3 regions of the Salmonella sp. GDC200615 genome follow, and region 1 is predicted to be linked to each of the others. Evidence: predicted binding sites of a transcription regulator. Region 1 holds the regulator's gene; each other region holds the start of a gene.
The links. The regulator PurR, encoded in region 1, represses purine synthesis genes. The targets are predictions, from matches to a motif close to CANGCAAACGTTTGCNTG.

Region 1 (3,280 bases):
GGAGAGAAGCAATGTCGTTCGAATTACCTGCATTACCGTATGCCAAAGATGCTCTGGCGCCGCATATTTCTGCTGAGACGCTGGAATATCACTATGGCAAACATCATCAGACTTACGTGACCAATCTTAACAATTTGATCAAAGGCACGGCGTTTGAAGGCAAATCGCTGGAAGAGATCGTGCGCACTTCCGAAGGCGGCATCTTTAATAACGCCGCTCAGGTGTGGAACCACACCTTCTACTGGAACTGCCTGGCGCCAAACGCTGGCGGCGAACCGACCGGGAAACTGGCTGATGCTATCGCGGCATCTTTTGGCAGCTTCGCGGAATTTAAAGCGCAGTTCACCGATGCCGCTATCAAAAACTTTGGTTCCGGATGGACATGGCTGGTAAAAAGCGCTGATGGCAAACTGGCTATCGTTTCTACCTCAAATGCCGGTACGCCGCTGACTACGGATGCAACGCCGTTGCTGACGGTTGATGTGTGGGAACACGCGTATTACATCGACTACCGCAACGCCCGTCCAAACTATCTGGAGCATTTCTGGGCGCTGGTTAACTGGGAATTTGTTGCGAAAAATCTCGCCGCATAAGTCTGAGTACGCAGAAGGTACGCCTTCTGCGTTTTAGAGAGGGATAGAATAGAGGAGACGCCCACCCTCAGAAGAGAGGAAATCAGTGCAGAGCGGCCGTTAATCCACCTGCGACAATCACGCCCAGAACAATCAGCGTAGTAATCAACGAAAATTTCAGGTCGGTACTCATCAAGTTTTCTCCTTTTTATTCCCACACAAAAAGTGATATAGCGCATTTTTGCACATTCCCGCACAAAAATCTCTCATGTTTTATATTGATAACTGTTTTTAACGCTTCCCCTTTTCCTCAAGATCAGACAAAATTCCAGGCTTACTGAATTAGCGTAACGGCCATTGACCCCTTCCTGACGTTCCGTGTCGTTTTTCCGGCGTGCCGCAACCCTGATGTTGCGATTAGGGTGTGTGTAGGCAAACGTTTACCTGGCGTTTCTCAGGAGCTTAGCGAGGGTCTGGAGTGAAATGTAATGGCAACAATTAAAGATGTAGCGAAACGAGCAAACGTTTCCACTACAACTGTATCACACGTAATCAACAAAACGCGTTTTGTCGCTGAAGAAACGCGTAACGCGGTCTGGGCGGCAATTAAAGAGCTGCACTACTCTCCCAGCGCCGTCGCGCGTAGCCTGAAGGTTAACCATACCAAGTCGATAGGCTTACTGGCGACCAGCAGCGAAGCGGCCTATTTTGCCGAAATTATCGAGGCGGTTGAAAAAAACTGTTTCCAGAAAGGCTATACGCTGATTTTAGGCAACGCCTGGAATAACCTGGAAAAACAGCGCGCCTACCTGTCCATGATGGCGCAAAAGCGCGTGGATGGCCTGCTGGTGATGTGTTCTGAGTATCCAGAACCTCTGCTTTCCATGCTGGAAGAGTATCGCCATATTCCGATGGTGGTGATGGACTGGGGTGAAGCGAAGGCCGATTTTACCGACACGGTGATTGATAACGCCTTTGCAGGCGGCTATATGGCGGGTCGTTATCTGGTTGAGCGCGGCCACCGGGATATCGGCGTTATTCCCGGCCCGCTGGAGCGCAACACCGGCGCGGGCCGGCTGGCAGGCTTTATGAAAGCCATGGAGGAGGCGCTGATCAACGTGCCGGACAACTGGATTGTTCAGGGCGACTTCGAGCCGGAATCCGGTTACCACGCGATGCAGCAAATTTTATCGCAGTCACATCGCCCTACCGCCGTTTTCTGCGGCGGCGATATTATGGCGATGGGCGCGCTTTGCGCGGCTGACGAAATGGGGCTTCGCGTACCGCAGGACGTTTCGGTGATCGGTTATGACAATGTGCGTAACGCCCGTTACTTTACCCCGGCGCTGACGACGATTCACCAGCCCAAAGACTCTTTAGGCGAAACCGCATTTAATATGCTATTGGATCGCATCGTCAATAAGCGCGAAGAGTCACAGTCTATTGAAGTTCATCCACGCCTGGTTGAGCGTCGCTCGGTCGCTGACGGCCCGTTCCGCGACTATCGGCGTTAATCCCCGCTGTCGGGAGCCTCTTCTGGCTCCCGCAGCCACTCCCGATTCAACGTTTCGCTATCGCCCAAATAGTCCAGCAGCCATGCCAGCGCGGGCGAGGCTTCGTTTTGCTGCCACGTCACGCAACAGGCCGCATCGGGAAACGGATTCTCTAACGTCAGCGCCACCCATTTTCCGCTGTCTATCCACTGTCGGGCAAAATGCGTCGGCACCATTCCCACGCATAGTCCTGCCGACAGGCAGGTTGCCGATGACTCCCAGTCCGGTACGACGACCCTTTTTTGGTTATCCAGCAGCCAGGTAATCCGTTTCGGTAAGGTTCGCGAAGTGTCTTCCCTGACCAGCGACGGCCAGTTGCGCAGGGTATCATCGCTTAACGGCCCAGGCATCGACGCCAGCGGGTGATCGCTTGCCACTACGCAGCTCCAGCTCAGGGTCCCCATATCCCGAAAAGCGTAACGCCCCCCTACCGGAATCGCCTGCGTCGCCCCAATCGCCAGTTCGACACGCCCGTCGGAGAGCGCGTCCCAGACGCCGTTAAACACCTCCTGAAAAACCAGCAGTTCCACATCGTCAAAATGGCGATAGAAATCGACGATCATCTGCCGGGTACGTTCTGGTCTGACGATATTGTCCACCGCAATAGCTAACTGCCCACGCCAACCATTAGCAATTTGCTGACACTGTTGGCGAGTGATCTGCATTTTTTTGATAACAGAACGCCCTTCTTTTAAAAACCAGACGCCAGCAGGCGTCAGTTCAACATCACGGTGACGTCGTACAAAAAGCGGTACGGCCAGCCACTCCTCTAACTGACGAACGGTGTAACTGACTGCTGAAGGCACACGGTGCAGTTCCTGCGCCGCCGCGCTAAAACTGCCATTGCGCGCTACGGCGTCAACCACTTCAAGCGAGTATTCCGACCACATAATTTGCCTACAAAAATTTTGAATTCACTGGACAAATATTAACGTTTCACAACCGTAATTTCACTCCCTACACTCTGCGACAATGTCTGTCTGATAAGAAAGAGAAACAAATATGCAACCTGGAAAAGGTTTTTTAGTCTGGTTAGCCGGTCTTAGCGTGCTGGGATTTCTGGCTACGGACATGTACCTGCCCGCGTTTGCCGCCATACAGGCGGATTTACAAACGCCTGCCGCCGCGGTCAGCGCCAGCCTAAGCCTGTTTTTA
Region 2 (3,280 bases), 1.8 Mb from region 1:
CGATGGTTCCTGAAACGTGCAGTGAATCGTGATTGTCTCTAACTCAATTGCCCGGTGGCGCTGACGCTTACCGGGCCTACGCGTGCGAAAACGAATACGCAAAATCATTCGCGTTGCAGTGAGTAGGCCGGATAAGCATTAGCGCCATCCGGCACAACATTATTCGTCTTCTAACAATGCCTCATACGCGGTGGCATCCAGCAGCGATTCAAGTTCGCTTTCATCGCTGGCTTTGATTTTAAAGATCCAGCCACCGGCATACGGTTCGCTGTTCACCAGCTCCGGGGAGTCGCTCAGCGCATCGTTTACCGCCACGATCTCGCCGCTTACCGGCGCATAAATGTCGGACGCCGCTTTTACGGACTCCGCCACGGCGCAGTCGTCGCCCGCGCTTACGGTCGCGCCGACTTCCGGCAGATCAACAAAAACCATATCGCCCAACAGCTCCTGAGCGTGTTCAGTAATGCCAACAGTGTAAGTGCCATCCGCTTCTTTACGCAGCCATTCGTGTTCTTTGCTGTATTTCAGTTCTGCGGGTACGTTGCTCATCAATTAATCTCCAAAAAAGGATGAGTCACGCGACGGCTTTGCCGTTACGCACAAAAACAGGTTTAGTCACTTTTACCGGCATTTCACGGTTACGAATTTGTACAATCGCCGTCTCGCCGATGCCCGCCGGAACACGCGCCAGCGCAATGCTGTAGCCCAACGTTGGGGAAAACGTCCCGCTGGTGATAATGCCTTCTTGCTGATTGCCCTGCGCATCGGTAAAACGCACCGACAGTTCATTACGCAATACGCCTTTCTCGGTCATCACCAGACCGACAAGCTGCTCATGGCCTTTTTCACGCTGCATCTCCAGCGCCTCACGGCCAATAAAGTCGCGGTCAGCAGGTTCCCAGGCGATAGTCCATCCCATATTAGCCGCCAGCGGAGAGATACCTTCATCCATCTCCTGACCGTACAGGTTCATGCCAGCTTCCAGACGCAGCGTGTCGCGCGCGCCAAGACCGCACGGCTTCACGCCCGCCTCCACCAGCGCACGCCAGAAATCCGCCGCTTTTTCATTCGGCATGGCGATTTCATAGCCCGCTTCGCCGGTATAACCGGTGGTGGCGATAAACAGATCGCCCACCTGAACGCCGAAGAACGGCTTCATACCTTCTACTGCATGGCGCTGTTCGTCAGTAAACAGAGTCGCCGCTTTTTCCTGCGCATTCGGCCCCTGTACCGCAATCAGCGACAGGTCGTCACGAACGGTAATGTCGATGGCATAAGGTTCAGCGTGTTGGGTAATCCAGGAGAGGTCTTTTTCGCGGGTGGCGGAGTTAACAACGAGACGGAAGAAATCTTCAGTGAAGTAGTAGATGATAAGGTCATCAATCACGCCGCCCGATGCGTTAAGCATACCGGAGTAGAGGGCTTTACCCGTCTTCGTTAGCTTCGCGACGTCGTTGGCCAGCAGATAACGTAGAAACTCTCGTGTGCGGCTGCCATGAAGATCGACAATGGTCATATGCGATACATCAAACATCCCGGCATCGGTGCGCACAGCGTGGTGTTCATCAAGCTGAGAGCCGTAATGCAGGGGCATCATCCAGCCATGAAAATCGACCATGCGGGCGCCGCATAGCGTGTGTTGTTCGTACAAAGGCGTCTGTTGGGCCATCTTTTCCTCGTTGAATTAGCGGGGGCTAACAACCATTTTCATGGGAAATCTTCGCCACGAAACCTGGCATCGACGCCCTTTTTCCTGCGCCGACGCAAACGCTCTCTTGCTCCTGAACTTACCACCGAACCAGGCGCTAAACCATAAGGCTGAATTTACCATCACATTAGCTTATGACTAAAAAACGCCAAAACCCCATCAGCACAAAAAACCACTATTACGCTAAATAACCTCCATAAAAATGAAGCTGATACGATTTATCACAACATAAATTAATATTAAATGCGGAAAAAATGTCGAAAATCGCGTTCGCCAAAAATAGTGTCATTAGAAAATATAATGCGAAATAAGCGGTGAAATTAGATTATTTCAAACGAGGAAAGCCCCCCGGCGCGATAGCCGGGAAAGCAAAGTGTGACGGGTTTCAAACTCTTGCTGGCGTGCAGTCAGACGCTTAACGAAGCCATTGCGGAAGGTCGTTTAGCCCCATTGCCTGGCGAAGCAGTTGGGGTTTGACGCCGGGGAGCGTATCCGCCAGTTTCAGCCCGATGTCGCGCAGCAATTTTTTTGCCGGGTTTTCGCCGGCAAACAGGTCACGAAAACCTTGCATCCCGGCAAGCATCATCGCCGCGCTATGTTTACGGCTACGCTCATAACGACGGAGATAAAGATGTTGGCCAATGTCTTTGCCCTGGCGCTGAAGCCGGCGCAGATCGTCCACCAGTTCGGCCGCGTCCATAAAGCCGAGGTTGACGCCCTGCCCTGCCAGCGGATGGATGGTGTGCGCGGCATCGCCGACCAACGCCAGACGATGCGCGGCAAACTGGCGAGCATAGCGGCCCGTCAGCGGAAAAACCTGCCGTTCGCTTTCCAGGCGGCATAAGCCCAGCCGATTATCGAAGGCGATAGTCAACGCCTGGTTAAACGCCTCGTCGCCGCTCTGTTGCATACGCTCCGCATCCTGCGGAGAAAGCGACCAGACAATGGAACACAGATGCGGATCGCTTAACGGCAAAAACGCCAGAATACCTTCACCATGAAACACCTGGCGAGCAACCGCGCCGTGCGGCTCTTCGGTGCGGGTAGTCGCTACCAGCGCATGGTGACGGTAGTCCCAGAAAGTTAAGGGAATATCCGCTTTGTTACGCAGCCAGGAGTTGGCGCCATCCGCGGCAATCACCAGACGCGCGGTTAACATCGCGCCGTCTTTTAAAGTCAGGAAGGCGTCGTTCTCCCCCCAGGCGACCTGCTGTAACTCCGCTGGCGCCATTAAGGTGATATCCGCCGCTTGCTGCGCTTTTTGCCACAATGCGTAGTGAATGACGCTGTTTTCAACAATATGCCCCAGATGGCTATATCCCATGCTTGCGTCATCAAACGTAATACGGCCAAAGCTGTCTTTATCCCAGACTTCCATACCGTGGTAGCAACTTGCCCGTCGCGCCACAATGTTTGACCATACGCCAAGACGGGTAAGCAGTTTTTCGCTGGCGGCATTAATCGCCGACACCCGAAGCTGAGGCGACGCATCGTTCGCCAACGGCTGGGGGACAACGTGATCCAGTACCGCAACGCGCAAACCGCTCCCCTGCAAGCCGCAGGCGACAGCCA
Region 3 (3,280 bases), 1.9 Mb from region 1:
CGCCGTCTGGCCCTTCGCGGAGATAATGCTGTCCAGTTGTTGCAACGTATGGCCTTTGAGCTCAATAGACTTATTGGTGACCACCTGAAGCTGCGGGTCGCGGCTACGCTGTTGCTCAAGCAGGCGGTTTGCCAGCACCGGCAACGCTTCATCGGTATTATCGCCGACGATAACAATCACCGCTTTCTGGCCCGTCGGGTCAGAATAAACGTGCATATTATTCGCCTGGGTGCCCAGCTTACCGCTTTGATCGGTCATATCCGCCGGCAGCGAGAAACTGAGTTTGCCATCCATCAGGCTGATGGGCTGGCCGGAGGCCTGGCTTTCTGCGGCGGCGCTTTCTGCCGACGCTTTTGTATCGTTGTTATCACAGGCCGCAAGCCCCATAACCAGCAGGCCAATACCGGCATATTTAACCAAATTGCGCATTGACTTCTTCCTTTCGATAAACGGCCATAACGGCTCATTCGCTCATCTTATCACAACTCGGAAAACGAACCTTTAACTTGCCGGTAATGGGGAAATTTCAGATTTATCTGCCAGCTTTTTCAGCAACATATTCAGTAGAACGCCGTACATCGGCAGGAAGAAAATAATGCTGATGAGCACCTTAAAGCAATAATCCACCAGCGCAATTTCCATCCAGTGTTCGGCCATAAAGGCATCGGGGCTTCGCCAGAACGCAATGAAGAAAAAGGCAAGGGTATCGCTGATATTGCCAAACAGCGTTGAAGCGGTCGGCGCCAGCCACCAGCGACGATTTTGGCGCAGGCGGTTAAACACATGGACATCAAGGATCTGTCCCAGCGCGTAGGCCATAAAGCTGGCGGCGGCGATACGGGAGACAAACAGATTAAAGTTCGCCAACGCGGCGAAACCTTGCCAGGCGCCCATATAGAACAGCGATGACACCACATACGACACCAGCAGCGCAGGGATCATGACGGCGAAGATAATGCGGCGCGCCAGCGGTGCGCCAAAAATACGCACGGTAAGATCGGTGGCAAGAAAAATAAAAGGAAAACTAAACGCGCCCCAGGTCGTGTGGAAACCAAAAATAGTGATGGGGAGCTGCACCAGATAGTTACTGGAAATGATCACCAGTAAATGGAATAGCGATAGCCAGAACAACGCTTTTACGCGCTGTGATTGTGTAAACGGAGTCATATTGTGACCTTTTTGTTGGATGGGGTGAGGGAACCCAATAAAGAACCGCCGCATAATACTGTTTTGCGCTGGCATTGCAATGGCTAATTTTCACGCAATCGTTAACCTGCCTGGCTTACTGACGAAGATGGGCGTAAAATATCGCCGTTTTTCTACCATTGAGACGAAGATGAGCGATCTGTTTTCCTCCCCTGACCATACGCTCGACGCCCTGGGGCTGCGTTGCCCTGAACCAGTAATGATGGTGCGCAAAACGGTGCGCAACATGCAAACTGGCGAAACATTGCTGATTATCGCCGACGATCCGGCGACGACGCGTGATATTCCGGGGTTCTGTACCTTTATGGAACACGATTTGCTGGCGCAAGAGACGGAGGGTCTGCCGTACCGCTATTTATTGCGTAAAGCGCATTAACCGCACGGCAGATAGCATTCTGATTAGAAGCTTTCCCAGTTCGCCTGTTCTGCGGCGAGCTGTGGCGTTAAGCCTTTGCTTAACGGCGTCGGCGACGCCTCCCGACGAGGTTGTTTCTGGATGCGGAACGCGGCGACCGCCTGACGAAGTTCGTTAGCCTGATCTTCCAGCGCCGCTGCTGCTGCGGATTCCTCTACCAGCGAGGCGTTTTGCTGCGTCACGCTGTCCATTTCCGATACCGCCTGCGCCACCTGCTCAATGCCTTTGCTTTGCTCATCGGAGGCAGAGGCGATTTCGCCCATAATATCGGTCACGCGGGTCACGGCGTTAACGATCTCTTTCATGGTTTCTCCCGCTTCGCGTACCTGCGTAGAGCCGGTATCAATGCGCGACACGGAGTTTTCAATCAGTACTTTGATCTCTTTGGCGGCCTGCGCGCTACGGCTGGCCAACGTGCGTACCTCTCCGGCCACGACCGCGAATCCTCGCCCCTGTTCGCCGGCGCGGGCGGCCTCTACCGCGGCGTTCAGCGCCAGGATATTAGTCTGGAAGGCGATACCGTCAATCACGCTGGTGATGTCCACGATTTTTTCCGAGCTTTCGGCGATATCGTTCATGGTGTTCACTACGTTATCCACCACGCGTCCTCCTTTACGCGCGGTTTCTGATGCGGTTTTCGCCAGACCCGTCGCCTGGCGTGCGTTATCGGTGTTTTGCCGTACCGTGGCGGTTAACTGTTCCATGCTGGCGGCGGTCTCCTCCAGCGCCGAGGCCTGTTGTTCGGTACGGGAAGAGAGGTCGCTGCTGCCGGCGGAAATTTCGCCTGCGCCAGTATAGATAGAGTCCGCGTTATCGCGCACCGCGCTGACGGTACGGATTAACGACTGCTGCATCGTTTTAAGACCGGCGGCCAGTTGGCCCATTTCACTGCGTCCTTCGGCCTCTATCTCATGGGTAAGATCGCCGTCGGCGATCGTTTGAATGTGCGCCATAATCCGTTGCAGCGGGCGGAGTAGAACGCGTTGCAGCCCCAGCCAGATAAACGCCAGCACGATGAGTACGATAAGTAGAATTATCCCCAGCGTCCATTGCATCTGGGTAAAGCTGCTCTGATTCTGATCGCTGGCTAATTTTATTAATTGCGCATTTTGAGAGAGCCACTGGTCATATACCTGCTCCATGTCATCCTGCGCTTTTTGCGCGTCAAGGTTGCCATAGGCGGCGTAATTATCGGCTTTAAGATAGTGGATAGACTGCTGCAAAACGTCATACATCTGCTTAAAGCTGGCTTCGGCCTGGGCATCCAACGCCGGATCTTTGCCCGCGATCGCTTCGGAGTTCACGTAGTTGTTGAAATGTTTTTCCGCTTCGTTGAGCGACGCGCCAGCATTGGTTAACAGCGTGTTCATGGCGTCCAGCGAGGCGGGATCGCGCTGATTTTTTAACATGCGTATCGCCACGCGGTTAATGGTAACGCGGGTTTCGATCAATGTCTGAAAACTGCCGCCCAGTTCCTGTTGTTGGTAACTCAGTGCGCTCGCATTCTGGAAATTCAGCCGATCGCTGCTGACGGCGGAATAAAACAGTATTCCTGTCACCAGCAATAAGGCGCTAAATATGCCCAGCGTCGCGATAACGCCGGTGATGACTTTGATATTTTTCATAGTGCCTAACATTCCTTATTTTGTAGACGGTATG

Region 2: gcvT (glycine cleavage system aminomethyltransferase GcvT) is a predicted target of PurR. The motif match lies at 1,761-1,778, and genes of this name have one in related genera.
Region 3: tusA (sulfurtransferase TusA) is a predicted target of PurR. The motif match lies at 1,259-1,276, and genes of this name have one in related genera.

Annotation. Positions count from the first base shown of each region.
Region 1 is NZ_CP192247.1:2,148,513-2,151,792, reverse strand. Features, by position in the region: gene sodB (superoxide dismutase [Fe]) at 12-593, shown strand; gene ACQ29O_RS10260 (YnhF family membrane protein) at 676-765, opposite strand; gene purR (HTH-type transcriptional repressor PurR) at 1,061-2,086, shown strand; gene punR (DNA-binding transcriptional activator PunR) at 2,083-3,015, opposite strand; gene punC (purine nucleoside transporter PunC) at 3,128-3,280, shown strand, end outside.
Region 2 is NZ_CP192247.1:3,958,551-3,961,830, forward strand. Features, by position in the region: gene gcvH (glycine cleavage system protein GcvH) at 160-549, opposite strand; gene gcvT (glycine cleavage system aminomethyltransferase GcvT) at 575-1,669, opposite strand; gene ubiI (FAD-dependent 2-octaprenylphenol hydroxylase) at 2,124-3,280, opposite strand, start outside.
Region 3 is NZ_CP192247.1:285,667-288,946, forward strand. Features, by position in the region: gene ACQ29O_RS01295 (DcrB family lipoprotein) at 1-429, opposite strand, end outside; gene ACQ29O_RS01300 (7-cyano-7-deazaguanine/7-aminomethyl-7-deazaguanine transporter) at 502-1,167, opposite strand; gene tusA (sulfurtransferase TusA) at 1,337-1,582, shown strand; gene tcp (methyl-accepting chemotaxis citrate transducer) at 1,606-3,246, opposite strand.